3 regions of the Vibrio sp. THAF64 genome follow, and region 2 is predicted to be linked to each of the others. Evidence: riboswitches for the same ligand, from Rfam matches in the RefSeq annotation. Region 2 holds a riboswitch; each other region holds the start of a gene.
The links. Region 2 has a riboswitch for thiamine pyrophosphate ahead of thiD (bifunctional hydroxymethylpyrimidine kinase/phosphomethylpyrimidine kinase). Riboswitches for the same ligand answer to the same signal wherever they lie in the genome.
Positions count from the first base shown of each region.

Region 1: it holds a riboswitch for thiamine pyrophosphate, as region 2 does, so the genes downstream of both, thiB (thiamine ABC transporter substrate binding subunit) here and thiD (bifunctional hydroxymethylpyrimidine kinase/phosphomethylpyrimidine kinase) in region 2, are expected to answer to the same signal.
Region 3: it holds a riboswitch for thiamine pyrophosphate, as region 2 does, so the genes downstream of both, thiC (phosphomethylpyrimidine synthase ThiC) here and thiD (bifunctional hydroxymethylpyrimidine kinase/phosphomethylpyrimidine kinase) in region 2, are expected to answer to the same signal.

Region 1 is NZ_CP045355.1:3,169,165-3,179,989, forward strand. It holds gene thiP (thiamine/thiamine pyrophosphate ABC transporter permease ThiP) at 1-1,053, opposite strand, end outside; gene thiB (thiamine ABC transporter substrate binding subunit) at 1,063-2,055, opposite strand; TPP riboswitch at 2,109-2,222, opposite strand; gene FIU99_RS14740 (flavin prenyltransferase UbiX) at 2,260-2,886, opposite strand; gene mpl (UDP-N-acetylmuramate:L-alanyl-gamma-D-glutamyl-meso-diaminopimelate ligase) at 2,901-4,253, opposite strand; gene fbp (class 1 fructose-bisphosphatase) at 4,568-5,581, shown strand; gene ppa (inorganic diphosphatase) at 5,738-6,265, shown strand; gene FIU99_RS14760 (gamma-glutamylcyclotransferase) at 6,311-6,658, opposite strand; gene FIU99_RS14765 (translocation/assembly module TamB domain-containing protein) at 6,679-10,440, opposite strand; gene FIU99_RS14770 (autotransporter assembly complex family protein) at 10,437-10,825, opposite strand, start outside.
Region 2 is NZ_CP045356.1:1,038,093-1,048,917, forward strand. It holds gene FIU99_RS21210 (phosphatase PAP2 family protein) at 1-648, opposite strand, end outside; gene FIU99_RS21215 (hypothetical protein) at 814-1,269, opposite strand; gene FIU99_RS21220 (AraC family transcriptional regulator) at 1,276-2,130, opposite strand; gene FIU99_RS21225 (SRPBCC family protein) at 2,167-2,829, opposite strand; gene FIU99_RS21230 (SRPBCC family protein) at 2,854-3,360, opposite strand; gene FIU99_RS21235 (YopT-type cysteine protease domain-containing protein) at 3,562-4,176, opposite strand; gene tenA (thiaminase II) at 4,383-5,045, opposite strand; gene FIU99_RS21245 (ABC transporter substrate-binding protein) at 5,045-5,995, opposite strand; gene FIU99_RS21250 (ABC transporter permease) at 6,012-6,812, opposite strand; gene FIU99_RS21255 (ABC transporter ATP-binding protein) at 6,805-7,551, opposite strand; gene thiD (bifunctional hydroxymethylpyrimidine kinase/phosphomethylpyrimidine kinase) at 7,541-8,371, opposite strand; TPP riboswitch at 8,481-8,578, opposite strand; gene dkgB (2,5-didehydrogluconate reductase DkgB) at 8,644-9,447, opposite strand; gene FIU99_RS21270 (zinc-binding dehydrogenase) at 9,556-10,542, opposite strand; gene FIU99_RS21275 (lactoylglutathione lyase family protein) at 10,601-10,825, opposite strand, start outside.
Region 3 is NZ_CP045355.1:3,489,314-3,500,138, forward strand. It holds gene FIU99_RS16340 (LysR family transcriptional regulator) at 1-756, shown strand, start outside; gene FIU99_RS16345 (aminopeptidase P family protein) at 846-2,636, shown strand; gene thiH (2-iminoacetate synthase ThiH) at 2,706-3,818, opposite strand; gene FIU99_RS16355 (thiazole synthase) at 3,837-4,604, opposite strand; gene thiS (sulfur carrier protein ThiS) at 4,610-4,819, opposite strand; gene FIU99_RS16365 (ThiF family adenylyltransferase) at 4,851-5,606, opposite strand; gene FIU99_RS16370 (thiamine phosphate synthase) at 5,600-6,871, opposite strand; gene thiC (phosphomethylpyrimidine synthase ThiC) at 6,871-8,811, opposite strand; TPP riboswitch at 8,983-9,081, opposite strand; gene crcB (fluoride efflux transporter CrcB) at 9,150-9,533, opposite strand; gene FIU99_RS16385 (multicopper oxidase family protein) at 9,644-10,825, opposite strand, start outside.

The DNA of each region.
Region 1 (10,825 bases), on a different replicon from region 2:
TCGACGGCTGGTCAGCAATATTGCAATCCCTGCCGAAAGCGCGATACCGCTCGCCAATGTTGCCACTTTAAGTGACGACCATAACGCCAGCCAAAATCGTTGATCCGTAAACACTGATAGGGCTTCTGAGTTGATGCCACTGAGCACCACCATCAGTAAAGGTGGCAGCACTAATAGTATACTCAGGCCAATCCAACTCCAATCCCAGATACGTGACCAGATCGAATCCTTTGCCATATAAAGGTTGTGACCTTGTGTACCAGAACTCACCGCCACAGGCTTGGTCAAACGCTGCACTGCCAACGCCATAATGCCACACAGTAGCATCTGCCATATCGCCAGTAATGCCCCTGCCTGCAAGTCAAAATCGAATTTGATCGCTTGATAAATCGCCAGTTCTATCGTGGTCGATTTCGGCCCACCACCGAGCGCCATTACCGTCGCGAAACTAGTAAAACACAGCATAAACACCAAGCCACACACGTGCGGCAACTGCTGACGCAAGCGAGGCCATTCGACCCACTTAAATTTATGCCAATGGTCCATACCTAGATGAGCACACAGTTTATGCTGTTCAGCCGGAATAGACTCCAATGATTGCAATAGCAAGCGCGTCGCATAAGGCAGGTTAAAAAACACATGCGCAAGTAAAATACCGTTCAGACCGTAAATCGAAAATGGCAGTTTAGAATCAAACCATACAAAAGCTGACGATATCAGACCGCTATTGCCATAAATCGCCAGTAAGCCAAACACCCCAACCAGCACAGGCAGTACTAATGTGGTAGCAAACAGCTTAAGCAGCAAAGATTTACCAGGAAAGGTACGCCGAGATAGTGCGTGCGCGACTGGGATGGCTAAGCCAACACTGAGCAGAGTCGACAGGAACGACTGGTAAAAGCTGAACTTGGTGACATGCCGATAATAAGGGTCTGACCAAACCTGAGCGATATTCAGAGATGGGGCGGCAACTAATAAAGCACCGAGAGCAGAAACAACAAAGGCCGCGATAGCAATCGCGACCCAGAGTCCCAATTTTGGAATACTACGCAAAGCGTCTCCTTAGAAGGTTAAGGCGCTTTGCCACTCACGTATCCAGGATTTTCGGTTTTGCGCCACTTCTGCTGCGCTAAAGCTCAAGGCTTTTTCAGGTACCGTCAGTGTCTCAAAGCCTTCAGGCAGTGCGACTTCAGTTACTGGGTACATCCAGTTACCTGTTGGCATCAAAGACTGGAAGTCGTCGCTAAGGATAAACGTCATAAATTCATCGGCTAACTTTTCATTTTTCGATGCTTTTACTTTAGCCGCAACCTCAACTTGAGTGTAATGGCCTTCTGTAAAATCAGCGGCAGCGTATTTGCTGTCGCTTTCCGCGATCAGGTGATAAGCCGGTGAAGTCGTGTAAGACAACACCATGTCTGACTCACCTTCAAGGAACATAGAGTAAGCCTCAGACCAACCTTTGGTCACAGTGACGGTTTTCTTAGCCAGTTGTTGCCATGCCGGGGTAACGTCATCGCCATAGACAGATTTCATCCACAGCATCAGGCCTTGGCCCGGCGTTGACGTACGGGGATCCTGATAAATCACTTTCAGATCATCGCGAGATTCCACCAGCTCTTTAAGGCTCTTTGGTGGATTGGTGAGCTTTTCTTTGTTGTAGACAAACGCAAAGTAACCGAAGTCATACGGCACAAAAGTACTGTCTTCCCAACCGTTAGGCAGATTGACCGATTTGGTATCAACCTTGTGCTCGGCTAATAGGCCAGTTTTCTGCGCTTCTGCCATCAGGTTATTGTCCAAACCTAACACAATATCAGCTTTGCTGTTGTCCCCTTCGAGGCGCAGGCGGTTAAGAATAGAAACGCCATCATCAAGAGCGACAAAGTTCACATCACAGCCACATTGTGCTTCAAACGCTTTTTCCACTTTCGGGCCCGGGCCCCAGTCCGCAGCAAAAGAATCGTAGGTATAAACGGTAAGGGTGTTATCTGCTGCCAATGCAGAAAAAGATGTCAGTGTGGCAACGGCGATGGTGCTTAAAGTGGTTTTCACTGCTCGCTCTCTCCTTGGTTGAGCGGCACAGGCTTGAGGAAACATTGGCAGGGCAAATGTTCAGACTCAATTCCTACGCCAGCATTATCTGGTTCAGGTACACGGGTCCTGGGCTTTGCCCAATCTCAGCTTCATCTGTGCGATGAATAGCTCCCCGATGAGTGTCGGCTGAATTGTAATCGTAATGTTATCAATTAGCCAGAATTAAGCACGCTGGTCATATCCCCAACGTGGGACAAGCCCCTGTTCAACATCAAGATGATCGAGAATTCTCGCCACCATAAAGTCGACCAGATCGTCAATAGACTTAGGCTGATGATAGAAGCCCGGTGCCGCAGGCATAATGGTGACGCCCATCTGCGACAACTTATGCATATTCTCTAGATGCAACGTAGAGAATGGTGTTTCACGCACAACCAGCAACAACTGCCCGCGCTCTTTCATCACCACATCAGCCGCGCGCTCGATGAGATTGTCGGACATACCATGTGCGATGGCAGCGACACTGCCTGCAGAGCAAGGACACACAACCATCTGTTTTGGCGCCGCAGACCCAGAAGCCACAGGAGAGAACCAGTCGTCTTTACCGTAGACTATCAGCTTTTCGGCATCACAGTTTAAGTGGGCGACCAACGTTTTTTGAGCAGACTCTGGGTTCGCCGGCAATTTCATATCATGCTCAGTTGCTAACACAACTCGAGCTGCTGACGATATCAGCAAATGTACCTGATAGCCGGCGGCTAGCAGACACTCAAGCAATCTAAGCCCGTACGGTGCGCCAGAAGCCCCCGTAAAAGCGAGTGTAATTGCTTTGTTTTTCTCATTGTTCATACTACTACATTAATCTATTCGGCGAGTTTAGCCAGCAGCTTGTCGTGGATGCCTTCAAACCCACCATTGCTCATCACCAGAATTTGATCGCCCGGTTGAGCCTGTTCTGTCACCATCTGGACTAACGCATCAACACTGTCTGACGCATAAGCCGACTGCTGACATTGCTGGGCAATGTCCTCGACAGACCATTCGATATTATCTGGTTGATAAAGGAAGACGACGTCGGCCTGAGCAAGGGACGCCGCCAATGTTTCTTTGTGCACGCCACGTTTCATCGTCGCACTACGAGGTTCAAGTACAGCTAAGATACGTTGTTTGCCAACCTTATTACGCAATCCACCCACAGTAAGTTCAATCGCCGTAGGGTGATGAGCGAAGTCATCGTAAACCGTAATCTGATTCACTTCACCTTTTAGCTCAAGTCGACGTTTGGTATTGATGAATTTCGCCAGCGACTGACAGGCTAAATCCGGAGTAACACCCACGTGACGAGCCGCTGCGATGGCCATCAAGGCGTTATCGACGTTATGATCGCCCACCAGATCCCACTTCACAGTCCCAACGGCTTCCCCTTGGAAGAAAACTGTGAATATTGAACCATCGGCGACTTGTTTCTCCGCTCGCCAGTCACCTTGTTCGCCGCTGAACTCCGTTTCGCTCCAGCAACCACGCTGTAATACATCGGCAATTGCTGAATCGCCTTGCGGAGCAAGGATTCTACCATTACCCGGCACGGTTCTGACTAAGTGATGGAATTGGCGCTTGATCGCTTCCAGATCATCGAAGATATCCGCATGATCAAACTCCAAATTGTTCATAACTAACGTGCGAGGATGGTAATGCACGAACTTAGAACGCTTATCGAAAAAAGCACTGTCGTATTCATCAGCTTCAACGACAAAAAACATACTTTCGCCCAAACGCGCTGAAACCCCAAAGTTGCCCAGCACCCCACCAACAAGGAAGCCAGGTTGGTAGCCACAGTCTTCCAAAATCCACGCCAGCATGCTGGAAGTAGTGGTTTTACCATGGGTTCCTGAGACAGCCAGCACCCAGCGGTCATGGAGAAGAAACTCCTGCAGCCACTGTGGGCCTGAGGTGTATCTCAGGTTACTGTTGAGTACGTGCTCGACACATGGGTTGCCTCGACTCATCGCATTTCCGATCACAACCAGATCAGGTGCTGGGTTAAGCTGAGAAGGGTCAAAGCCTTCAATGATTTCAATACCTTGAGACTCCAACAATGTGCTCATTGGTGGATAAACGTTGGCGTCACTGCCCGTCACTTTATGACCTAATTGACGAGCTAAAATTGCCGCACCTCCCATAAATGTGCCACAAATTCCCAAGATATGAATATGCATAAACGACCTTCTCCAAGGCGAAAACTGAGCTGACATTATGGCGATTATACGCAGAAAAGCGAACTACTTTACTCACTGTTTTTACGTCACACGAACGCAAATGATTGCGTGTTATACGCGTTATTCAATTCGTATGGCTTCAAACAAGCAGATGAAAAGCGTTATCAAGTCGACAAATAAAACGAGATCTCAGTCAGTTAGTTCATTACCAATAAAAAGATCTAACTCTTAGACTAGGCTTAGGCGAAATCTAAGATCCGTCAGAGATCACCAACGCCAATCCCCCTATATTGAAGCGACTTAAAGGAAAAATCATGTCTGGAATGCGCACCCTTGGCGAGTTCATTGTTGAGAAACAAGCGGACTTCCCCCACGCTAGCGGTGATCTATCATCCCTACTTTCTTCTATCCGACTTGCTGCAAAAATCGTTAACCGCGAAATCAACGCAGCTGGTCTTGGTGACATTACCGGTGCAGTCGGTACTGAGAACGTACAGGGTGAAGACCAGCAGAAGCTGGATGTTTACGCGAATGAAAAGTTTAAAGCAGCGCTAGAAGCCCGTGATCAAGTTTGTGGTGTTGCCAGTGAAGAAGAAGACGAAGCCGTTGCGTTCAATAAAGAGCTGAACAAAAACGCGAAATACGTGGTCCTGATGGATCCGCTAGATGGGTCTTCAAACATCGATGTCAACGTGTCAGTCGGTACCATCTTCTCGATTTACCGTCGTGTGTCACCTATTGGCACCCCACCGACAGAAGAAGATTTCCTTCAGCCAGGCCACAAGCAGGTCGCTGCCGGTTACGTAATCTACGGCTCTTCAACGATGTTGGTGTACACAACTGGTAAAGGCGTCAATGGCTTTACCTACGATCCATCTCTGGGCACATTCTGCCTGTCTCATGAAAACATGATGATTCCTGAAGACGGTACCATCTACTCGATCAACGAAGGTAACTACATTCGCTTCCCGATGGGTGTGAAGAAGTACATCAAATACTGTCAGGAAAACGAGCCAAGTGAGCATCGCCCATATACATCGCGCTATATCGGTTCACTGGTTGCCGATTTCCACCGCAACCTGCTTAAGGGTGGTATCTACCTCTACCCAAGTACGCAAAGCCATCCAAACGGTAAGCTGCGTTTGCTATACGAATGCAATCCAATGGCTTATATCATTGAGCAAGCTGGCGGTGTAGCGTCTGATGGTAAAACTCGTATCATGGACCTCAAACCAACCGAACTGCACCAACGTGTGCCTTTCTTTGTTGGCTCAAAAAACATGGTCAAAAAAGTGGAAGAGTTCTTAGAACGCCATCCAGAAGATTAAATATAAAGGCGCTTTCGAGCGCCTTTTTCACATTTTCTTGAGCAAAATCTCGCCTTAGTTGGTTTACATAAAACCGAGTTTAGCAGTAAGGTATTCCGGTCTTATATTCAGCCCGTGTGCCTCATTGAGGTACAAACTAAAAAAGGAACTTTCTTAATGAGTTTAAACAACGTACCAGCAGGTAAGTCTCTTCCTGATGACCTCTATGTAGTGATTGAAATCCCAGCTAACGCTGATCCAATCAAATATGAAGTAGACAAAGATTCAGGTGCTGTGTTCGTCGACCGCTTTATGTCTGCACCTATGTTCTACCCATGTAACTATGGTTACGTAAACCACACTCTGTCTCTAGACGGTGATCCGGTAGACGTTTTGGTTCCAACACCACACCCTCTGATGCCTGGTTCAGTAATCCGCTGCCGTCCAGTCGGTGTTCTAAAAATGACGGATGAGTCTGGTGAAGATGCGAAAGTAGTGGCGGTACCACACACTAAGCTGTCAAAAGAATACGATCACATCAAAGACGTAAACGACCTGCCTGAGCTGCTAAAAGCACAGATCACGCACTTCTTTGAGCGTTACAAAGAGCTTGAGTCTGGCAAGTGGGTAAAAGTCGACGGTTGGGAAGACGTAGAGTCAGCTCGCAAAGAGATTCTAGAGTCTTACGAACGCGCACAGAAATAATAAAAAGAGCCAGCAATGCTGGCTCTTTTTCCATGGCTATAGCAGCTAAACCCTCTGACACCAATCCCCTGATGAAATGATGGTATCGAGCATGCTACCGTCTTGATACAAGTATATCCAAGCTTCACCAAAAGGTGTCTCAATCTGCTCGCGTCGATATTCGACGGGCACGTCTTCGAGTTTATCCACCCTAGCCAGAGTCTCATCATCAATCAGGTACACTTCACCTAGAATCGTATCATGACCTTCGATTACTGCTGGATAGGTGCCCAAATCATACAAAGCGTAGTGCGGCGGTGTTTCAAAATGCCCCAAGCATTGGCTATCAGCCAAAAAATTATGGTTACTTTCGCCCTGACGTAGGGTTCCATACACAAAGAGTAAATGTTGCATCCTGCCACCTAACTTAATGATTAATTGAACTCAAACTGATACAGCAGATCGACAGCACTGTCCAGACCTGACATCGCCTCCACGTACAGATCCTGCATCAGACGATAACGCACCGTGAACTCACCCACTGAGTCAAAGATGCCAACACCATATTTAACCTGCAAACCCGGTAGAACATAACCACTGACCGTCACTTGCGAGTCATCACCAGAGCCCGCGGTGTCAACTTGCAAGTCCTGAACACCAAACGCTTCACCAATTTGACCCACGACACGACCACTTTGTGCCAGACTCAATCCTATCAGCGTGGTCGTCATTGAGTTGCCACCAGATTCACCATCAATATTCTGCCCACGTAGTAAGTAAGACAGTGCATTAGCCTGCGGCATCGCAGGTTCAGAGAAAATGGTCACACTTGGCTCATCAGCAGGCCCCGTCACCCTGACACCAGCCGTCACTTCATCCTGAGTATTGTCCGGATTTCGGATCGCGGTGATCTGGACATAAGGTTGGTCAACCGGGCCGTTCATCAGGATCTTACCTTGCTTAATCAAAAGGTCCTGACCGAAGGAACGGTACGAACCGTCAACAATGTTCACTTCTCCGGTTACAAATGGCCCTTTATCACGCTGAGCAACATTGAGGTTACCTGACAGTCCCCCCTCAAGACCAAACGCAGACAGCTTAAAATCATCCCCAATTTTGATATTGATGTTGGTCTGGACACTGAATGGAACACTGGCAGTTTCTTGCTCTGGCTCTAACTGATCGTTAAGAATCACCTGATCTTTAGACACCCCAATCGCACTTGGTGGCAATTCTTCTACCACTATCCGTCCCCAAGGCAGAGAGATGTTACCGTCAATGCGAGCCTGCTTAGGCGAAGCGGATATGGTCATGTCAGGCACCACCTTTATTTTTGCCATAGGTGGTACATCAACCAATAGCTCTTCGGCAAACACGCGCACATTGGTTTGCCAATCTTTCAGGTCTCGCCAGTCGGCATCGCCCGCAACTTCTAGTTTGCCATCAGGTGTATCGATCGCAGCGGCCAGCGTGGCATCGTAACCCGAGAAATTAACGGTCAATTTACCCGAATCAATCTCAACGGGAGTAATTTCACCTTTGAGCAAAATATCATCCACTACAAACTGACCTTGCACCTTAGGCTGCATGACTGGTCCTGAGAAAGTCAGTTCAGTGGCAATGTTTGATTTAAGCTTGCTGTAATCACCAAGAATAGGCGCAAGAAAGTCGAGGTTAAATGTGGTTAACCCAAGCCGCCCGTCGATTTGCTTATCTTTCGCTAGCACATCCGGAATATTCAGCTCACCTGAAATGTCTCCATTGTCAGCCACATCGAGCAGCCAATCAGCGTGTAAGGAATTTTCTGCCAGAGAAGCATTGAGCTTAAGTGACTCCCAGCCAAGGTGCACAGGTTGCTCATTATTTTGCGTGACCGACCCTTTTGGCATTTCTAACTTCATCACGACTTGCGGCGCTTGCTCTGGTGCCCATTTCGCCATCGCTGTGGCATTAACACCACCCTCTAATTTAATCGCTTGAGGCACAAACGCTTTAACCTGCTCAAAATCGAATTGTTTGATGGAAAGATGCGCTTCGCCACTTTGACCCGCGTTCACATCCTGATCGAGACAAATCGAAGCATCAGCTTGTAACCAACAATGGGCCGCAACGAAAGCTTGTTGTGAGTCGATGAGAAACTCTAACTGAGTCGGTTGATTCAAATTCCACGTACCTTGCTCTGAGGTCAATGACATGCGCTCTAACGCACCTTTCCACATCAACTCAGGCTTATCTTGCAACGCACCTTTAATCGCCAATTTCGTTGAGGCGATGTTTGACTCAAGATCCAGAGTCAATGCGTGCTGCTGTTGCTCGCCATCAAAATTTAATAACACTTTATCAATCAGATAATCTTGGTACTTGGCGTTGGCAACGTTGAGCTGCAATTCGCCGGAAGGTAAAGGCATTGGAGAGATCTGCCCTTGCAGCGAAACACCCTCTACCTGCACATCTTGCTGCCACTTAATAGCTTTCACATTGAGATCAACACCAACCAGAGGTTTATCCAGCTTACCAGTAAGCTTAATCTGACCTTGTGCACTGCCTTTTACATCAGGGACGGACTTAGCGATATCCGGAAAATCAACGGCTAGCTGCATGTTTAGGTTTTGTTCAACATCACCTTTTGCCGTCAGGTTATTCGGTCCATGAGATAGGACTAAGCGTGGCGTATCAATCTTGAGCTCACCAGTGCCCGCTTTATCGGAAGCAGACAGCGCACCTTCTATGTTCAGCGGGTAATCTCGCAAAATGCCGTCAATATCTAATGTTGGTAACTCAACCTGCCAACCACCTTGCTCTGTCAGTGAACCTGTAGTGGCTAATTTGCCGCTAATATTACCTTCCGCCTGCTGCCACTGTAGGCCCGGTTGAATGTCCTTCAGTGAAAGGTTTGCTGCCCAGTTAATCGGCGCTTGCCAATTGGCCATCACCGTACCACTCACCTCCCCACCTAAAGTTTGTATAGAGAGGGACTGAAGATCGATTTGGTTTAAATCCCCTTTGCCCTGTAGAGTCAGGTCAACATCAGGTATTTGCTTGCCTTTCAGAGCCGAATCGAGCTCAACACTGTAGCCGTTTAGCGAACCTTGAGTATGCAAGTTGCGTATTGTGGCAAAATAATCACCTTGCCCTTTCAACGGCCATTGAAGATCACCATCACGCAAAGTCAGTTCAAAAGGAAGTTCAGCATTTAGTGGCTGCAGTGCCGCTTCAAGATGTGCCTTCGCTAAACCACCGAAGTCTGCCTTTAGCGCCAAGTCAGCAACACTTCCGGTCGCATGCAGTTTGACTGTCTGTCCTTCCGCTATCTCCTGCTTCACTTTGGCATTCAGCTCCAGAACCAACGGATAGTCGTCTGCTAGGGTCACCGTTGTACTCAGATGACCTTCGACTTCAGGCATATCCAACTCAAGAGTATCAACCTTAACTTGGGAGCGGGCCGCACTCGCCTCCAACCCCAGATGGTTCACGACTACAGGAGTGGGTTGTTGCAGCTCAAAATCATTCACATCCAATCGCACTACTTCAATTTGCAGCGGTAAGGTAATGTTTGGTAAGGCTATCGGTGCGTTAGCATCCGTAGAAGGACTTGCAGCAGGGGCTGCTTCACTGGTATCACTTGGTGCCAGTGCGACGCGAATGGAGTCGAGCGCCGTTTTGTTGATTCGTAGACGATTGCCCTGAAACGCTAATCCAGTGGTGAAAGACTGCCAGTTGACCTGATTACCTAGAATATCCAGAGATATGTCGGTCAAGGCAACGCGTTTGACTTTAATGGGTACAGGCGCTGTCACTGGACCATTTTCTTCAGCCACAGGTTCACCCGGCGTTGCGGTGCTCTGCGGCAATTCCGGCATATCAAATTTAAGGCCATCTACCGCGAGTTCATCGACACAAACGCTAGGCTCTGTCAGGCAAGCAGCATTAACCGCCAACGTGATTGAGCGAGCCTGCACATCGACGTTAAATGAGTCATCTTTAAACACAACACCATTAAGTGTAAAGCGCGGAAAAATCGCCCCTGAATAGGACTCGACTTTCAACTGAGGCACAAACTTTTCTGCTCCCCACAGCACCAGTTTAAGCCCCGGAGTTGTAAACAGTACTGCCGCTAAGGCAATGGCAATCGCCACCAATAAGCTGATCAATGAGATAGACAGCCACTTAGACCATTTAAAAACAACCTTGGTCATAGTTCAGGCCCTAACGTGAAATGGATTTTAAATTCGTCACCCGGAGTGGCATCAAGGCCCCAGGCAAAATCAAGACGGATTGGACCCACAGGCGAGGCCCAGCGGACACCAAAACCAGTGCCACGTTTAAAGTCGGGGTTATCATTAAAAGCGTCACCGTAATCATAAAACACCGCCCCCCACCAGTTACCATACACTCGGTATTGATACTCTAAAGATGAGGTGGCGATGTATTTGGCACCCGTCAATGCGCCGCTGCTGTCTTTCGGGGAAATAGACTCATATCCATAACCACGCAAATTGTTGTCACCACCAGCGAAGAAGCGCAGTGACGGAGACAATTTATCAAAATCATCTGCTAAGTTAGCGCCTCCATCTAGACGCA
Region 2 (10,825 bases):
GCCGACGAGATCTATCGGTCGGTGCATTCCCAGCCAAAGGCGACTGTATGCCATACCTACCGCCCACACACTCAGTGCAGCGGCCAAACCATAGCGTCTTTTTTGAATAAACAGATTGCCAAAAAACGCCAGACAAATTGCAGCGAAAATCGTGTGGCCAGAAGGGAATGAGTAGTCTTTCTCGCCTAACCAATGGCGAGTTCGCCACGAGCTCACGCTATGAGAAATATCATCGATCACATGCTGCTGTTGGACGGTGCTCAGATTGTAAAAGTGGGATGGCTGTGGGATCAGCAATTGGTGCGTTAACAGCTCAGTGTATGGGCGAGGGCTTTCTGTAGCTTGCTTTAGCGCCGTTTTGCTGGCAAAACCGATCAGAAGGATCAAACCAAGCTGAGCCATTTTACTTAGCCACTCAACACGGTTAGGGATCAGCTTCCACGAGATCGCTACCAAAACTAATAAGGTGAAGAGAAACCCTTTAGATCCCGCGGAATCTGTCAGCAACGTAAATGTCAGACCAAGTGGGTAGGACACTGAGCTCAATAAATCGATATGGCTAACCAACAGACTCATCGGTGCAATAACCAAAAGAAATACACCCAGAAGCCCAATACCATATTGTTTTTCGATCAGAAAATTCTTCACCGTGACGTCCCACACCGAATCAGTAAGATGCTGAATATTAGTCGACGTAACGTGGAAAATTTATCAACTCAATGTCAATTCGGTGAAAGATCGAACCGGCTTGCCTATGTAATCACAAACAGCTATTTCATGTAAAAATATTCACTTAACGGACATTTATAAAATCTATTGTTTGATCCGATTTTTACACACAATATCAACCTGAGAGGGGTATGGCTCCAACTCGAAATGACGTAAAATCCCTTTAATATCATCCCCCCTAAGCCTAGCCACTGCATAGTCATAATATGGCGGGTCTAACACTTCTTTAAGTCGGTATTCACCTTTACTCTGACGTGTCAGTATCAAAGTATACGGCGCAAGATTAAACGCTGCCGCATCAGCCCCAGAGACGATTCTTATCTGCGGATTCTGCTCAGCAAACTGATTGAGGAAATACGCCCAATCACCATACCACTCTCCTGCCAGTTCCGGGCTTTCCCCGAGCACAGCAACGATCTGGTCAGCCGCATAATCTCGACAAACAGGCGGCAATGAATCCACTGAAGAAGAAGTGACAGCCTGACAGCCACTAAGTGAAGCAGCCCCAAAGACCGCTGTGATGAGAATCGTCGATTTCATTGCAACCTAACTTTTCTTACGTACTGGAATATTCAGATACAGCTTATTCTCAGGGTCAGCATCGTTAAAGCCAGCTGGGTAGAGTTCGAAGTCCGGCTTTTCCTCATATTCATAAGCGCTTTTCGGTAACCAGCTGCCCCATATATAACGCAGTGTTTCTTCCAACTGGGCAATTGGCCCTTTATGGGTAAAACGAGCGTAAGTCTGCTCTGGCATCTCACGCGTGATCATACCTTCTGGCACTTGTTCGAAATTCTCTACCCGAGCGGAACAGATATAGACAAACGTCGTGCCTTCCTCAGCCTCTTCATATGACTCATAAATACCGAAAAACTCATCGCCCACGCGGTTTGCAATAGTGTCTCGGTATGGTGCAAACCCCGACCACAGACGAGGCAGACTGAGGTCTTCATCTGTATATTGATTGGCGATTCCCACCAGCTTTATGGCCGGCTGTGTAATGATTTCCGGCTCCATGCTAATACGATTCTGCAGAAAACTGAGATCATCTTCGTTAATTTGATTTTTATACAACAAACGGAAAGGTTCGTTCATTTTTCGGTATTGCGCAGGCGTCATGTTAAACAGCGCTTTGAATGCACGTGTGAACGCTTCCTGTGAATCAAATTGACAATCCATAGCAAGATCCAGAATGCCGACTTCTTCTGTGAGCAGGCGCTTGGCAGCCATTGTGAGACGGCGCTTACGCAAATACTCTTTAGGTGTGTCTCCGACCAAAGCTTTAAATACCCGACTGTAGTGATAAGTGGAGTAATGAGACGCAGCGGCGATCTGATGAACAGAAATTTTGTCGTACAAGTGCTGTTCTATATATTCAATACTTTTAAAAAAACGCTGCATTTCATCCTCCTAACTTATCTGTTTGTAATGTTAGAGTTAAACGGTAGTAGGTTCTACCCATTCACCACCCACTTGTTCAAATAAGTTTTCCACCGCAGGTTCCAGAATCATCCCTTCCATTATCAGATTAAGCACTGGTGCTACTAAGCTGACATTCTTGTGGAAGTAATGGCGCCACGTGACCAATGAGCCACCTAAACCATCAGATTCAACCGTAAACAGCGATAAAGGCTCTGTGATAGGAAACGAAACTGTCGAACGCTCCATGTCAATCGTATAAGCATAGGAGCGCTTATTTTTGTCATAGTAAACAATGTCTTCATACAATATCTCATCGTCCAAGCTGCAACTGCGCACCGAATGCGTGCCCATCGCTAACGGTCCATTGAGTGACTTGGAGTTATCCATCTCAGGGTTCTTGATGCCCGTAAACCAAGTTGCCAGTTGATCAATTTCAGACACCAGTTCAAAGGTTCGATCCGGCGATGAGTTGACCCTGAACATCAGGACAATTTGCTCCGGCGCACTGGTCACAGAACGAATATCAAACTCGTTCACAGTGGTGGAGGTGTGATCATACTGAGAGGTGTACTGTGGCGCGCTGCCTTCCGGCGCAATGGTTGAACATGCTCCAAGCAACACCGTACCTGCCACTAGCGCTATGTTTCCCAAAGGTTTGATCGAGTTCATTTTCTTCATCTTAATGCCCTTTCATCCCTATCATTATTGCGTGTAAGCCGCTGAGCTTTGTTGGTTAGGCAGTGACTGCTCGGAATAGGTTTTCAAACCATTGAGTAATTTGCCAAATGCACCGGGAATCGCTAAGCGGAGCAGTGGGTAGAATGGATAAGCGAAAAATTTAAGTTGCGGTTGGGCATACCAAATTACTTCGGATTTGTTGGTTCCAAGAGAGCGAACCGTCATTTGCACCTGATTCTTTTTCACTGGCACAATGGCTGGCACATTGATGGGCGTAATTTCAAACGTCAGAGATTTGTTTGCTTCGTTGTACTGTGTGATGACTTCCTTTGCTTTAGCGCCATTTGGATTCTTACTCAGGTTGCAGATGCGGCCTTCCATCGGAGCCCCGGTTGAGCTATGACCGGTTCCAATTTCGTACGAATGTGGGATCGGGTCCATCCACAGGTGGGCTTTATCAAATTGATGAGCAATCAGGTCCCAGACTAGTTCTGCAGGTTTGTTGATCGTGACTGTTTTAGTGATTTTCATAACATCTCCTTAATTTGAGCGGGTTTGCTCTCTTCGTTGCCTGAGATGTAATTTAGAAAATCCACTCCACGCTTTTTTGATATTTCTTGCTATGTTGAGTGGGGTGATAACCATAACTTTGCTCACACTGAGTTGAGAACAATAAATGGAATCAAAAAAACCTCGCTGATGAGCGAGGCTTATTAGAGGTTAAATCTAGGGTTAGGCTTTAGCCACCGTCTTTACCATATGCGCATTGAAAGGTGCATAGAAGGTCGCCAGCTTCTTCAACCAGCTTTCAAAATCCTTACTCGGCACTTCAAACTCACCATAGTTAGGTTCAAAAATATAGACGGTGTCGTTATCCGTTTTCAAGCTGCCTTGCTTCGGTGATAAAGAACGATAAAAAGCAATAGTGTGTGCACCGGCAGCACCCACAACGGCTCCTGGGAACCAGAAAGAATAGATAAAGCCAGCGTGCTGCGGCTTAGTCACTGCCTTTACAATATTTTTGATATTAAAGTGGGTGTAATCATACAAGAGTGCGGTTTCTTTTAAGCCACGCAGTGAAATCATCATCCTGTCTGCAACCTGATAAGATGCCCCACCTTCCGACCAACGGGACGCAAACGTCTTCTGTAAAACCGGGTTACCTGCACCATCACGAGCAGATAAACGCTTCATGCGTTGCTTAGCGTCGCCTTTTTTCTCGAACATAAAGCTAAGCCACTCGATACTGAAGTTATGACAAGCACCATTCGTTGCTGCAGCGGATGTCCCTTTCTTCGCCTTCATCACATCCACCTGCGAAAAGTTAGCAACAATTTTGTCCTTCATATTTCCTCTCCAACCTATTGATGTAATTAATGATATTATTAGAATCTATCTAGTAAAAATAGCAACTAAGAGAGTAGTGACCTAATTATTTTTTAGAGTAAATAGTCTCTCCCACATCTCTAACATCGGAATCAATTCGACGAGGCAAGCAAGTAACAGGCATAAAAAAGCCCCGCCAAAAGGCGAGGCTTCATCAGGATTTTAAACTACTTCGCATCCAGACCTTGCTGCCAGAACGCTACTTCCATCCGAGTCGCAGTTCTGAACACTTCAATCAGGTTTTGTCCCCGCTGACTATGAAGATCAATCTCTTCTAAGAGTTGGTTAAAATGCTCTGCACCTTGTGCGACACCACTTTGGAATTCTTCACCGCCATAAAGCTCAATCCAACTTGCGTAAGGGTTTCCTTCTCGTACGGTGTCATTGCTTTCAATCAACGCTTTTCCAATCACCGCATAGCCAATCGAACACGGCGCCAGCGCGGCGTACAGGTCAACTAAATCACCTGTCATGCCTGCATCAAGCACATAGCGTGTGTAAGCAACGGTTCCAAAATCTTCATGTTCGTTTTCCAGATCAGATTCCGTTAGCCCCCATTGACCACAATACGTTACATGATGACCAATTTCGGAATCTAACAGAGCATGCACACTCGGCAAGGCACGACGCATGTCTTCCAGCGTGCGCGCTTTATAGATGGCTAACGCGTAAGCACGCGCATACTGTTTGAGAAATAAAAAATCCTGCTTCAGATAGTGAAGAAAACTGTGCTGATCTAAAGTGCCTTTTGCTAGCTGCTGCACAAAGTCATGCTGTGTGTATTCCTGCCAGTCCGACTGACAAGCTTCGATAAGATCCTGATATTTCATTAGTTAAACTCCGGCACATAGTCTGCGGCTTTAGGCAAAGTCTCGATGATCTTTTGTGAATACATAAACTGGGCGTAATCGTCGTAGCGCTTAAGATCAACCGCAGAAGGACGCAGTGCAAAACGGGTTAACGTATCGTTCCAAGCTCGTTGGTTAAGTTCATTGTTGAGAGTGTCTGGCGCATAAGCAACAAACTCCTTCCACGACGTTTGTGGGTGATTAACAATGTAAGTGGTGGCTTGCTCAAGCGCTTTGTTGAAAGCTTTGATAGCCTCTGCATCATGAGTTTTGGCGTTCGCCACAAACACCAGCTCGTCATAGGCTGGCACACCGTGCTCTTCAGGGAAAAAGGCTTTCGCTTTGTAGCCTTCAAGCGCGAGCTGGTTAGTTTCAAAGTTGCGTAGACCACCCCAGATCGCATCGACTTTTCCTGATGCCAATGAAGAAGAGAGTGCCCAGCCCACATTGATGATGTCCACATCGGCGAACTTCACACCGTCTTGCGCCAGCATAGTACCAATAGTTGCTTCTTCATTGCCTGCGATGGCAATACCGATTTTCTTGCCTTTCAGGTCGGCCAGATTGTCGTTCTTACCATTGTCTAGCACCATCAGAGTGTTGAGCGGTGTCGCGATTAGAGTTGCAGAACGAATAAGCGGCAAACCCGAAGCAACGTCGATAGTCAGACTTGGCTGGTAAGAGATCGCCAGATCGACTTTGCCAGCAGCCACCAGCTTAGGTGGCGTGCTTGGGTCAGCGGGCTCTTGAATATCAACATCAATGCCTTGCTGCTTGAAGTAGCCACGCTCTTTCGCAATCACGATTGGGCCATGGTTCGGGTTAACAAACCAATCCAGCATCAGAGTGAGTTTTTTCTCTTCCGCCAGCGATTGAGCAGAAAATGTTGAGCAAAGTAGTGCCACTGCACTGAGTATTTTTTTTGTTTTCACGGGAGTGTCCTTTCTTTTATTGATTTTCCCAAGGAATCAGTTTCTTAAGTAATTTATCGGTAATGAAGTAGAGCGAGACAGACAACAAAGCCAGAATAAACAGCGCCGCAAACATCTCATCAATGATCATGCGCGCGTTGGCTTGCAGCATCAGGTAACCCAAACCTTCACTGGAACCTACCCACTCTCCGACCACAGCGCCAATAGGTGCAATGACCACAGCGACACGTATACCGGAAGCCAGAGTTGGTAGAGCCGCTGGGAGTTGAATGTGCTTCAACATTTGCCATTTGCTCGCCCCCATGGTTTTTGCCAGATCGAGATAGCCTGTCGGCGTGTTTCTCAAGCCGTCGTAGCAACATGTGGTCACGGGGAAGAAAATAATCATCGCCGCCATCACGACCTTTGATGCGATACCGTAGCCAAGCCACAACATCAAGACAGGTGCAATCGCGAACACAGGAATCGCCTGACTGGCAATTAGGATCGGCAATAACCAGCGCTTGAGCGGTTTAAATAACAACATCTGTAAAGCGAAGAACAGCCCCATTGACAAGCCAAGTAACAGACCCAACACAATTTCTTGACCAGTCACTAGCGTATGTTTCATCAATACGTCAAAGCGGCTAACGAGGCGTTCAAACACGTCAAGCGGCGTAGGGAGAATAAAGCTTGGCATATCAAACATCACCACCACTAACTGCCAAAGCCCCAAAATTATGACTGTACTGATCGTCAACCGTAGCGCAGGGTGTGTCAGACGTTCTTTTTTCACTACGTCGCGTCGAATGGCGTCAAACTGAGTCATATCACTCATAATCACCCTCCAACGAATTGAGGATGTTCTGCTGCAATTGCGCACATTCTGCATCTATGACACGAGGCGGCTGAGTGGTTGGAACATCATGTGATTCGGCATAAGCGGGCTGACCGCGGAGGATGTACAGAGCGTCGGCCAGTCGAATCGCTTCTTGTGGATCATGGGTGATCAGCACCACCGTTTTGCCACACAACAGCTCAGCGGCCAATGTCTGCAATTTATGTCGCGTCACCGCATCTAGCGCAGAGAAAGGCTCATCCATGAGTACCACAGGCTTGTCTTGCATTAACGTGCGAGCCAACGCCACACGTTGACGCATACCACCTGACAACTGTACAGGCATAGCCGCCGCCTGATCCGATAATCCGACTTGCTCCAGCAATCGCAGCGCTCGATTTCTGTCAGGTTGAGCGCTGCCAAACTTACTGCTCAGGCAAACATTATCCAGAACATTGAGCCATGGTAGCAGCAGGTCTTGTTGGGCCATGTAAGCAATCTGGCCTTGCAGCGCATGGCTATGACTGAGCGTCAGTTCTCCGGTCCAGTGCGCTTTGTCGTTCAACAGACCTGCCAGATAACGTAGCAAGGTAGTTTTCCCGCAGCCACTGCGCCCCAAAATACACGTCCACTGCCCAGCGGGTATCGACATAGAGAAGTACGCCAATGTCGGGGCTGGATTGTCCGTGTACTGTAAGCTGGCTCGCTGAATTTCGATCCCAATCGGCTCAGCGAACATTGATGTGTCCACAGAAGAAATGATGGACCGGCCCATGCCCCGTACCAACATTGAGTTCATCAGCATGAGCGATGGCCTGCGAGATGTATTGCTTACCTAAGTACACGGCTTTGTGCAGTCTATTACCCTGCGCAAGATAAGACGCAATCGCCGAAGATAAGGTACAGCCTGTTCCATGAGTGTTTTTCGTCGGGAATCGTTTGGCACTCAGAAGCTCACTCGTTTGCGCTAAGATCAGCAAATCATTGCTGTTGTCATCTTTTTCTAGATGCCCCCCTTTCAGCAATACCGCTTTGGCACCGAGTGCGCGCAATTCTTCGATCATATTGCCCATTTGATCTTCGTTTTCTGGCACAGCGCCATCAATCAAAGCCGCCCCTTCAGGCAGATTAGGGGTGATCAGATCCGCCATCGGGATCAACTGCTCTTTTAATGTGCTAATCGCCGACTGCTCCAGAAGAAGATCACCGCTGGTTGCAACCATCACAGGATCAACCACCAGATGAGTAGGCTTGTACTGTCTGATTTTGTCCGCAACGACCTTAATGATCCGCGCGTCAGCCAACATCCCGACTTTAACAGCAACCACATTGAGATCCGTAAACACGGCGTCGAGCTGACTTTCAATATGCTCCAGAGGAATCGGGTGAATTGCGCTTACGCCAAGCGTATTTTGTGAGGTAATGGCCGTAATGACAGAACACGCGTAACTGCCAGTCGCAGATATGGCTTTAATATCCGCTTGAATACCAGCGCCACCACCGCTATCAGATCCTGCGATGGTTAATACAATGGGTGGTGTGTCTTGTGAATGTGGCATGGATGCTCCTATTACAAGACGTACAGGAACTCTCAGCCAAACATGAAGTGATCAATAAAAGGGAAGATCGAATCATAAAAAGCGAGTGCACCAAAGCGAGAATACTCAAACATCGGTGCTAATAGTTCCCTACGTCAGTGCTAACTGAATCAGGTTCTACGGGTCTCGCAATGCGATCTCAGCCCTAAGGCTCCCCGACTATTTCCCGCTGATAATAACAGTAATTAAAAAGCGAATGCACTTTTAAATTCGCAAAAAGTGCTCGCAGTCATTCAATCCCACTCTGGAGCAAAGTCTGGATTGGCAAGACGTTGATTGCGATCTAATGTTGCAATCAATGCCATATCATCGTGGCTTAAGTGCACGTTCTTCGCCTCGAGATTGCTTTCAACATTGGCCTGTCGAGTCGATGATGGAATCGTCACGAATTCATTTTGACGCATCCACGCCAACACAATTTGTGCTGCCGTTACGCCATGCTTGTTCGCCAGTTGAAGAATGATTTCATCTTTCAAAACAGCACCATACGCAAACGGCATATACCCCGTAACCAATACATCGTTGCGTTTGCAGAACTCAACCACCTTCTTGTTTTGCAGATATGGATGAACTTCTACCTGATTGGTAAAAATTTCCCCTGCTCCCAAAATACCTATCGCTTGTTCTAGCTGCTGGTTGTTGAAGTTAGAAACGCCGATATGCTTCACCAGGCCCGCCTCTTTCACCGCCTTCAACTCTGTCAGATACTCTAGCATGGATACTTTTTCATCTTTCAGCGGCCAATGAATCAATAGCAAATCAATGTATGAGGTTTGCAACTTATTCAAACTCTCTTCGACACTGGATCGGAACTCTGCTTTCGACAGTTTGTTCATCCACACTTTAGTGGTAAGAAAAATCTCATCTCGGGCAATGCCAGACGCCAACATTGCATCACCCACCGACTGCTCATTACCGTAAATCTGAGCTGTATCGATATGACGATATCCGGCTTTAAGCGCCATCATAACGGAATCAAATGCCGTCTGACCTTCCAGTCTAAATGTACCGGCACCTAGCATAGGAATGTGTTTCATGGTATTTCCTGTTTCTGAATGAGTTGAACGGTGCAATTATTGCGAGTAATTAACTGATGAAAAATGGCAAAAAACTCAAATCACTTTTGTCTTTTTTGCCATCAATGGTTACACCAATTTCGCGACAATTTTACCCGTGGTGCGTTGATTTCGAATTTCTACCAACTTATCCCCGACCTGATCTAACGGAATCACTTGCAGTGCTGGCGTTTCGAGTATCCCCAGTTCGAACAGTTTAGAAACCGCATTACCGGCCGCAACCATATCATTGCGGCCTTTTTCACCATTTACATGGCCAGAGCCTAAGCTAAGTTGATGGAATGAAAGACCTTTCAGAAAAGCATCAGGATAAAGCTCAGGCTGCACGGTTTTTACCAGCTCAACCATTTGTCCTTCAAAACCCAATACTGATGCCGCTAGCAGATCATTGTCACCACCAACACAATCTAGTGCGACGTCCACACCAAGCCCATCGGTAAGATTCATGATTTGCTCAGCGACATCATCACTTCGGTAATCAATCACATGGGTTGCCCCGAGCTTTTTCACATAGCTGTGTTTTGCTGTTGAGGCCGTAGTAACAATTTTGCTTACACCAAAATGTTTGGCTAGTTGAATGGCGAAACTACCTACACCACCAGCGCCACCGGCAATGAAAATGCTACTACGAGATTCAATATTCAGCTTGTCAACCAAAGCGCGATAGGCTGTCCACGCTGCACATGGAGTTGCTGCAGCAAATTCAGCAGGAACATTAGGGTGCGCCGTGAGGGTGCGTGCATCTTGGAGCGCATATTCTGCAAACCCGCCATGCACACGGCGCATATTTCCGTGATACAGAACTCGATCACCCACAGCCCAGCCAGTTACCTGTTGACCTATCGCAACAATTTCCCCTGATACATCCAACCCTCCAACGAAATTGTCGTTCATATCAGGGACCATTCCATGCCAAAAATTTACTTTGGCATCGACTGGGTTTAGCGCCACCGCATGGACTCTTACCAAAACGTCAAATGGTGACTGAAGATTAGGTTGCGGCAATTCGGAGACTGTGAACGTGTCTTGTTCGCGCTGGTACGTGATCGCTTTCATTGATTTGTCCTTAGTTTCAAAGAATAAAGCCACTCATAAACATGAGTGGCTGAATAGCTTACTTGTAAGCACCTGCTGAGTAATGCAGCTCGTAGCTATGAGAGTAGATTTCAAGGATGTTACCGAATGGGTCTTCCATGTAGATCATGCGGTAAGGTTTCTCACCTGGGTAGTAATAGCGTGGCGCTTTCATGCGCTTCTTACCACCTGCTGCAACAATCTTCTCTGCCAGCTCTTCCACATTAGGATCCTGAACGCAGAAGTGGAAAATACCTGTTTTCCA
Region 3 (10,825 bases), on a different replicon from region 2:
CTAAAACCGACACCGAAAACACTGTTCCTAAAACCCAAACTGGATAGCCTAATTAACCATTTGGAACAAATTACTCAGCCCGAGCAATTCGCACCAGACTCGAGTGATCACAAGTTCCAAATTGCCGCTGTAGAAAGTGTTTATCCGTTAATCCTGCCCCATTTCTTGCCGGAGATTTTTAAGCGGGCCCCGGGCGTCACCATCAGCACACATTCGTGGGCAGACCAAACCTTTAAGCAGATTCAACGTGGCGAAATTGACCTTGGTATCACGGGGAAGGACATTGATATCAATGATGCTAAATTGACTATGTTACCGCCCAACGACATCTGTGAGCAGGAAATCTATCGCGACAATCAAATGTGCCTGTTACGCCACAACCACCCGATTCTCTCGGGTAGCTGGAATCTTGATACTTATCTTGAGCAAAGGCATGTTCAGGTTCGCTGTGATGGTAATGATCGCTGGTTATTGGATTACAGGCTGGCTGACATAGGTAAAGAGCGTGATATTGCCATCACAGTACCAGACTTTAATAGCGCAGCCAGCCTCTGTTCCTATACCGATTTCATCTTCACAGCGCCTAGTCATTTCGTGAAATTATCGTCCAAACAACTAGGCCTCACTGTATTGCCTCTACCACTGGAATTCCCTCCGATGGCCTACACCTTGTTCTGGCATAGAGACAGAGAAAATGATCCTGCGTTGTCTTGGTTACGTCGAATAATTAAAGACAAAACCACAGCATTGAGATGATTTGCAGGCTGACGGTAAAAGGAGTAGCTTATTGCCACATCGTCCGCTTTTTAGAAAGGACGCGTGAATAAATGATAAAGGATTAATAGATGCTTACCACTACTGAACAACGTTTGGCGGCCATTCGTGAATGGCTGGTTCAGCACAATATTGATGCGTTGCTCATCCCACATGAAGATGAGTACTTAGGCGAATATGTGCCCGCTCATAACGAACGCTTGCACTGGTTGACGGGCTTTACTGGTTCTGCGGGTGCAGCAGTAATTACACAAGACAAAGCAGCGATGTTTGTCGATGGCCGCTACACCGTTCAGGTGACCAAAGAAGTGCCAGCCGATCTATTCGAGTATCGTCACTTGATCGAAGAACCTGCTTTGGATTGGTTGAAAGGCCAGCTTTCTCAGGGCCAAACGGTCGCGATAGACCCAAGAATGCACAATTCCGCTTGGCTAACGATGGCACAATCAAAGCTTTCAGGTTCACTGGAACTAAAAGTACTTGCTAGTAACCCTATCGACGAACTATGGCATGACCGCCCTGCTCCCGTCGTTTCAGACGTACGTCTGATGGCGACAGAAGCCGTGGGGCAATCATGCGAGTCTAAGCGAAAAGAGATTGCCCAGTTAGTTGCTCAGGCAGGCGCCGATAGTGCGGTAATAACCGCTTTGGATTCCGTCTGTTGGCTACTTAACGTGCGCGGTTTAGATGTATCTCGTCTTCCTGTTTTGTTATCACATGTCATTCTCCATGCCGATTCAACTTTGGAATATTTCCTAGACCCTACTCGCTTACCTGAAGGTTTCGCTCAGCACGTAGGTGAAGGCGTAAGTGTGCATCACCCAGAAGCCCTACAAACGCGCCTCGAAGCTTTGTCAGGAAAAAGTGTCTTAGTCGATCCAACAACAAGCAACGCATGGTTTAAGTTAGTACTTCAGAACAGTGGTGCTAGCGTTGTAAGTGCTGCCGATCCATGTCTTATGCCAAAAGCAGCGAAAAACGCTGTTGAAATTGCTGGTATGAAAGCATGTCATATTCGTGATGGCGTAGCGATGAGTCAGTTTTTGTGTTGGCTAGATGATGAAGTAGCAAATGAAAGACTGCATGATGAAGCTACTTTGTCAGACAAGCTGGAATCATTCCGCAGGCAAGATCCAACCTTGATGGATCTTAGCTTTGATACTATTTCCGCAGCAGGCGGTAACGCAGCCATGTGTCACTATAATCATGAGAATCAACCTGAGCCTGGTAAGCTAGAACTCAATACACTTTATCTAGTCGACTCTGGCGGTCAGTATCTCGATGGCACTACCGATATCACCCGAACTATTGCTATCGGTCAACCAAGCGACGAAATGATTAAGCAGTTCACGCTTGCACTGAAAGGCCATATTGGTGTTGCTCGCGCCCGTTTCCCGAAAGGTACACGTGGTTATCAGGTTGATACACTAGCGCGCCAACATTTGTGGGCCGAGGGATTTGATTATGACCACGGCACTGGCCACGGTGTTGGCCACTTCCTAAACGTCCATGAAGGCCCCGCCAGTATATCGAAACGACAGATCGATGTTCCTTTAGTAGAAGGCATGGTGCTTTCAAACGAGCCGGGCTATTACCGCGCTGATGCTTTTGGTATTCGTATCGAAAACCTTGAGCTGGTCGTAGAAACAAAAACTAATGGTGACTTCCCAGTCCTTTGCTTCGAGTCCCTGACTCGTTGTCCTATAGATACTAGAAACATCAATGTCGATATGTTGACTAAGCCAGAATTGAATTGGGTAAATGAATATCACCAGAAAGTTTGGAACGATATCAGCCCATTAGTAGAAGGCGATGTCAAAGCCTGGTTGGAAACAGCCACTCAGCCAATAGCGCATAGCTGATCGCTATTTTTCTAGAAATAAAAAAGCTCTCCTATGGAGAGCTTTCTTTGATGTTTCACGTGAAACATATCAGCCTGAGTATGCTGAATGCCAGTCTTTCCAAACCGGGTCAAACCCTTTTGCTCGAATCATCGCCTCTACCGAGCTCGCACTTCTTTCATCACTTATCTCAAACTGTTCTAATTCAGCTTCATCATTTGCATAACCACCGGGTTGAGTCTTCGACGCGGCAGACATTGATGTCACACCAAGGGGTAATACATTGTCTCTAAATTCAGGTGACTCGCGAGTAGACAACGAAAGTTCCACTTCAGGGTTTAGTAAGCGAAACGCACAAATCAACTGGACTAGTTGCTTGTCTGTCATCACCGACTTAGGTTGAAGCGCTCCCTCACAAGGTCTTAGACGAGGGAAAGAGATCGAGTAACGTGTTTGCCAATAGGTACGTTCAAGATAATCGAGATGGGTTGCAACATAAAAGCAGTCAGTCCTCCACTCTTCTAGCCCTATAAGCGCACCAATTCCAATCTTATCAATACCTGCTTTTGCTAATCGATCCGGTGTTTCTAAGCGATACTCAAAATCCGTTTTGTTGCCACGCAGATGATGTTCCGCATACGTCGAAGGGTGATAAGTTTCCTGATACACCATGACAGCATCGAGACCTAATGTTTTGAGCTCTGCATACTGGTCTTGATCGAGCGGCTGCACTTCCATCGCTAAGTAATTAAATTTTTCTTTAATGATGGGCAACATCTCGCGGAAATATTTCATCCCGACTTTAGTTTCATGCTCACCAGTGACTAGAAGCACGCTATCAAACTTCATGCGTTTAATGGCTTCAACCTCGGCTTCTATTTCATCCTTATTCAATGTTCGGCGTTTAATACGATTCTCCATTGAAAAACCACAATAGGTACAAGCATTCGCACACAGGTTTGATAAGTACAGAGGAATGTACAATGAAAGCGTATTGCCAAATCGCTTTCTAGTTAACGCGTATGATAGCTGCGCCATTTGTTCCAAGTAAGGTTCAGCTGCTGGTGAGAGTAGCGCCTTGAAATCTTCTAGATCTCGTTTGGGTTTCGCTAGCGCTCGCTCAACATCCTTAGCTGTCTTGGCATAAATTGACATCGAAATGTCATCCCAATTCAGCTTTTTGAATTGATCAACGAAAGTCATTCTCAATACCTACTTTAACTACAGTTCATCGAGAAAAGACGTCAACGGACTTGATGCAACCGCGTGAGATACCTGGCCAGCTAAACCGGCCTCATACGCCATTCGCCCAGATTCAACGGCCATTTTAAATGCAGTCGCCATCGCAACCGGGTCGGCAGCTGCTGCAATCGCAGTATTGACCAATACGGCGTCTGCACCCATTTCCATCGCACGCGCAGCATGAGAAGGCGCGCCAATACCAGCATCGACGACAACGGGAACGTTAGCTTGGTCAATAATGATCTCAAGAAAATCATGCGATGCTATGCCCTTATTTGAGCCAATTGGAGCTCCTAAAGGCATTACTGCTGCACATCCCACCTCTTCCAATCGCTTACACAAAACAGGATCTGCATGACAGTAAGGCAGTACCGTAAATCCATCTTTGACCAGTTGCTCTGCTGCCGCTAAAGTTTCTATCGGATCAGGCATTAGATACTTAGGGTCTGGATGAATCTCGAGTTTGAGCCAATTGGTACCCAGAGCCTCTCTTGCTAAATGCGCAGCAAATACTGCGTCTTTGGCATTTTTCGCCCCTGAAGTGTTAGGCAATAAATGCACTCCTGCTTCAATTAAAGGCTGAAGAATGTCATCTTGTTGATCGTATATATCAACACGCTTCAACGCCATGGTGGCCAATTGTGAGCCCGACGCCTTAATCGCCTGTTCCATTAGAAATTTGTTGGCAAACTTTCCAGTGCCCGTAAACAGTCGTGACTTGAATTCTCTGTCTGCAATCTTAAGCATCGTTGTTACCCTCCAGCAATGGCTTGAAAAAGTGAAATCGCATCGCCTTCATTCAGGCAAGTGGTTGGCCAATCACTACGTGGCACAACGGTATTGTTAATAGCAAACACGCATCCGACTTCAGGCAGTGAAAACTGCTGAATGATGTTTTCTAGGCTCGCGCCTGCGCTGATACGCTGAGACTGTTCGTTGATGATTATGTGTATCTCGCTCATTGCTTCACTTCTTGATTATGTAATTTGGTTGTCATTGACTGCACACCGAACACTGCTGGTCGCGCGCAATCGTCATCACTTGCCAGTTAAGTTTTAGTCCGTTGAATAAGTGCAATTGGCCAACAGGAAAATCAAAATGCCCTAATGCCAATTTCTGTAATGTCGCTAATGCTTGATAGTTGCCTAAAGTGCCTACGACAGGACCTAAGATCCCATTTTCACTGCATTTGCTAGGCTGACTTAGCTCATCAAAGGGGTAGAGACAGCGATAACATCCTGACTCTTTGCTCGATGAATAATCGAATACAGCAAATTGTCCTTGCCAACCAATAGCGGCAGCAGAAACAAGCGGCTTACTCTGTTGGTAGCAGACTAAGTTGATCAACTGACGCGTTTGAATATTGTCGGTACAATCCAACACCACATCCGCTAACATCACTTCTAGCGCTAATTGAGATGCTGATAGCCGCTTTCCGATGGTGCGTATTTGCACACCAGAGTTAAGCTGGTTTAACTGTTGGCGCATAGCCTCAGTTTTTGCTTTATCGAGATTGTTCTCGCGATAGACAATTTGACGTTGCAGATTACTAGTATCAACATCATCATCGTCGACCAGCACCATTCGGCCCACTCCAGCTGCAGCTAAATACAGACTCGCTGCACTACCTAATCCACCGCAGCCAATAATCAAAACATGCGATTGAGTAATCTTTTCCTGCCCGCATTCGCCAATTTCCGGCAGTGAAATCTGCCTTTGATAACGTAAGAAATCTCGGTCGCTTAGCATGCCGATACCTCATTCGAAACATCATTACTAATATTTTGCCGCTCATCGGTAGTTAACCGAGTAAAGAATTCAACAGCTTGTTCCAGCAAAGGTGCTTGAGTGATAGCGCTCACCAACGCCAAACTAGTAACGCCACAGTTCCAAACTAGATGCGCATTGGATTGCGTGATACCACCAATCGCAACAGTAGGTACGCCTGTTGAATTTAGATAAGGCATGGTATTGACCAGCTTTTGATAGAGAGCAAGTTTCACTAGCCCTTGAGGGTTGGTTGCGATTTGTTTCGTCTGGGTAGGAAATATGTGCCCCAAAGCGAGATAGCTTGGATTGGTCTGTGCCACTCGAAGCAACTCATAATAACCATGGGTCGATAACCCTAAACGCAAACTGGATTTAGCTAATTCAGCTAAGTTGCTTTCCTCAATATCCTCTTGGCCTAGATGAACACCATAAGCTTGATGCTTAATTGCTAGACGCCAATGATCGTTGATAAAGACCTGAGCGTCATATCTGCGACCAAGTACAACTGCATCTTCAATTTGTTGCTCCAAATCATCTGACAGTGGATCTTTAATTCTTAACTGAACGGTTTTGACACCACTCTCTAAAAGCGTCTTGACCCATTCAACGTTATCAACAACTGGGTACAACCCTAAATCACATTTAGATACGGTGGGAAATGCCAATTGGTTACCTGATTTAATCCAGCCAGCGCTAATCCCTAGTCGGTGATCTTCGAGAACAGGGGATGGAAAATCGATAATGTTCTCTGCCCATGTTTCACGTGAAACATTCGCCATGGCTCGTGCAAGTGTAAGAGCATCTTCAAACGTAAACGCCAAGCTGATTAGGGTGACAACCCATGCAAAGTGACGTTTACGATCAAGCTCTGATTGATTGACTGAACTCGCTAACGCACATATTTGCTCACGACTAGGGTCTAGCCAAATATCTAGAACCTGATTTACATCCAAGACATTAATGTAAACGTGAGATGAAGCTATTATGGGCCTAGATGGCTCGATAGTGATACCAGAGTAATACTCGATAAAGAACGTACGTTCATCGCCCACCACGCCGGACTCAACTAAATCTGTAGCCAGCTTTGTCCATTCTGAGCCATGAGATATATGAACTGTTTGAGCTGGGCTGACGCCCAGCTCAATGTTTTCTATCTCGAAGCCTTTTTCCTTGGCCAGCTGTAAGCATTGCTCAATTTCAGGTTTGACCTCAGCCAACGCTGTAGGAATAAGGATCGTTGCCATTACTCCTCCGTTACAGCCGTAGCAGCGGGATGGTAGAGCTCTGAGCCTGTGTCACGAAACTCCTTCGATTTCTGACGCATTCCTTCAAGTGGATCATCCAACATTTTGACACTGATCGCTTGGTCCGCTGCTACTTGCTCGGTATCTTTGGCGTATTCACGCACTTCTTGTGAGATCTTCATTGAGCAGAATTTTGGACCACACATAGAGCAGAAATGGGCAACCTTACCGGATTCTTGGGGCAGGGTTTCATCATGGAAAGCACGGGCGGTATCAGGATCGAGCGCAAGGTTAAACTGGTCTTCCCAACGGAACTCAAATCGTGCTTTTGACAGTGCATTGTCGCGCACTTGTGCCCCAGGGTGCCCCTTAGCTAAGTCGGCAGCGTGCGCGGCAAGTTTATAGGTAATCAGTCCAGTTTTTACATCTTCTTTATTAGGCAAACCTAAGTGTTCTTTTGGGGTCACATAACACAGCATCGCACACCCGTACCAACCGATCATCGCCGCACCAATACCTGAGGTAATGTGGTCATAGCCAGGAGCAATATCTGTGGTTAGAGGGCCGAGCGTATAGAAAGGGGCTTCATGGCAATGCTCTAGCTGCTCTTCCATGTTCTCTTTAATCATATGCATTGGCACATGCCCTGGGCCTTCAATGATCACCTGAACATCATACTCCCACGCGATCTTTGTAAGTTCTCCAAGGGTGCGTAATTCTGCAAACTGGGCTTCATCATTTGCATCAGCTACAGAGCCAGGACGCAGGCCATCACCAAGCGATAACGCCACATCGTATTTAGCACAGATTTCACAAATCTCGCGGAAGTTGGTATAGAGGAAGCTTTCCTGATGATGAGCAAGACACCATTTAGCAATGATAGAGCCACCGCGTGAGACAATGCCTGTCACACGTTTGGCTGTCATAGGTACATAGCGAAGGAGTAAGCCTGCATGGATGGTAAAGTAATCCACGCCCTGCTCCGCTTGCTCAATTAAGGTGTCACGCATTACCTCCCAATTGAGATTTTCGGCAATGCCGTTCACTTTCTCCAATGCCTGATACATAGGTACTGTACCAATTGGGACAGGGCTATTACGCAGAATCCATTCGCGAGTCTCGTGAATGTTACGACCAGTAGACAGGTCCATCACTGTATCGCCACCCCAACGTGTCGACCAAACCAGCTTTTCAACTTCTTCCTCAATGGATGAGGTCACAGAGGAATTACCAATGTTGGCATTTACCTTCACAAGAAAGTTACGGCCAATGATCATAGGCTCAGATTCTGGGTGATTGATGTTTGAGGGGATAATGGCGCGACCTTCGGCGACTTCTTTTCGCACGAATTCGGCGCTGATTTCATCGGGAAGATTGGCACCAAAACTTTGCCCTGGATGCTGCTGATTAAGAACCTGATCGCGATACTTTGCGCGGCCCATATTTTCGCGTAACGCAATATACTCCATCTCAGGTGTTATAATGCCTTTGCGTGCATAGTGCAGCTGAGTAACACATTGGCCATCTTTCGCACGACGGATGCGTGGCAGATTGCCATATCGAAGCTCATCGAGCGTTTCATCTTCCAGTCTCTGTTTGGTGTACACAGAGCTGACATCATCGAGTACTTCTGTATCGCTGCGCTCTTCTATCCACTCCTCTCTCAGCTTAGGTAAACCGCTGTACAGGTCTATTGTATGAGTAGGGTCGGTATAGACGCCTGAAGTATCATAGACGCGTACTGGCTCATTTGGCTCGAAAACTGGAGAGTCTTTGGTACCCCCAATTAAGCTATCTGCGAGAGATATTTCGCGCATCGGGACACGAATATCGGGGCGTGAACCCTCTACATATACTTTGTGCGAATTTGGGTACGGTTGTACCGAAAGAGAATCAATGAACTGTTTTGCTTCCAGTCTCGCTTGCTTGCGACTCGACATAGCATTTTTCCTTGCTTTGTTATTCTAGATAAAAAGATTTTGGATAAAAATGCTTGGCGGATAGATGCGACAAGAGGAGTCAAAATACAGGTGATGCGACTAGAGTGTTAACTAATGATCACCGAAACAACTTCGACTATTTGATAGATGCACCCAGAGAGAATTCTGGTGTAGGTATCGTCTCTTGTTCCCTTCGCAGGTGTTAGCCTGATCAGGTTCAACGGATCCCGAATTAACGGTCTCAGCCTTATGGCACTCCGACAAGTAAAATCAGTATATAAAAACGGCCTGGTGAAACCAAGCCGAGTTGTCTATTTTTAGAACAATTTTATCAAGTATTAGCTTTTGATCAGAATTTGAAACCCTATCCAAGCCGCCGATATGCTCAAGACAACATTGAGCAGTACATTTAGCCCCATCTTGAAAAATGCACCTTGCTGCATAAGAAGTACATTATCCATTGAAAAGGTTGAGAAGGTAGTCAGCGCGCCAAGGAAGCCTAGGCCGATGATCTGACGCCATGGTTCGGTGGCCAACATTTCATTTTCAAATGCGGCAATCAACAAGCCCATAATAAATGAACCCACAACGTTGACCGTCAGCGTACCATAGGGGAAACCTCGCCCGAGCAATACCACACACAATTCTGAAACCAAGTATCGCGAGCATGCACCAAAAGCACCACCTAATGCGATAAATCCAAGTATAGAAAGTTGTCCCATGGTTCCTCCTGTCAAATTCTGCCGTATTGTATCTGGAATAAGGCTATTTTCGAATCAAAATCGCAACACATTGTCTCAAATTAATTTTGAGATTTAAAAAGTTACAGGAGTCACTTTACTTCGATGTAACCCATTAGTCCGGTTTTCATGTGTTCAATCACGTGGCAGTGATACATCCAGCGTCCTGGGTTATCTGCAACAAACGCCGCTTTGGCTCTACCGTTTTTACCTAGCAGTACGGTATCGGTATGGAACGGTTCTGCAATCTTTTTACCGTCCATTTCTAGAACTGTGAATGTATGACCGTGAATATGAATCGGGTGGTGATATTGGGTAACGTTCTTTAAATCAAATATATAAGTTTTACCGTACTCGAGCGTCGCCAACGGAGCCGGGATATTATCTTTACTCATTCCTTCCCACGCTCGCTTGTTGGTTAGCCAGAATTTAGGCATAGCTTTGCCATCTTTACTCGTTGGAGTAACAGCTCCTTCCCACTCAAAAACAAAGTCAATTTCCTCAGCATTAGCCAAATCAAGCTGCGGCACTGGGTTCAATGGTAATTCGGGCAACGCTTGAGACTCAGGTAAAGAAGATTCGACAACTTCGAATTCACACAGAGGAAATGGGAAACGCCCCTTCATTTGACGAACATAGACACGCTCACCAGCTTGAGGAGCGATAAGACCTATATCAACCCTCATTCCTGGGCCAATTTTATGCTGAGATAGCTTATAGGGCGTTTTAACAGGGTTACCATCGATAGCGATGACCCATGCCTCAGCACCTTCCACTGCAATCGGGTAAGTAATGGTATTGTCGACGTTCGCGATTCGCAACCGTGTGGTCGCTCTGGCCTTCAATTGGTAAATCGGCTCATGCACACCGTTCACACTACTCCACTCCCCTGGAGTACCCATTCGCGCACTCATACGCGGGATCATTAAGTCTTTCCACTGGCCTTGCTTGTCTAGGTGCCAGTGTTTAAGCATCAACTCATGTTCCTCTTCGAAGATAACGGGCTGGCTTTCTTCAACAATGATCAGCCCAACTAACCCCATTCCAAGCTGCTTAACACTGTTCATATGTGGGTGGTACCAGAATGTGCCGGCATCAGGTGGTGTAAATTCATAGCTGAAGGTCTCACCTGGCATGATAGGAGGCTGGCTAAGGAATGGGACGCCATCCATTTCAATCGGAATTCTCAGGCCATGCCAATGGATAGTAGTCGGCTCTGATAGCATATTAGTGAATCTTATGATGACGGGCTCACCCTGACGACAACGAATCGT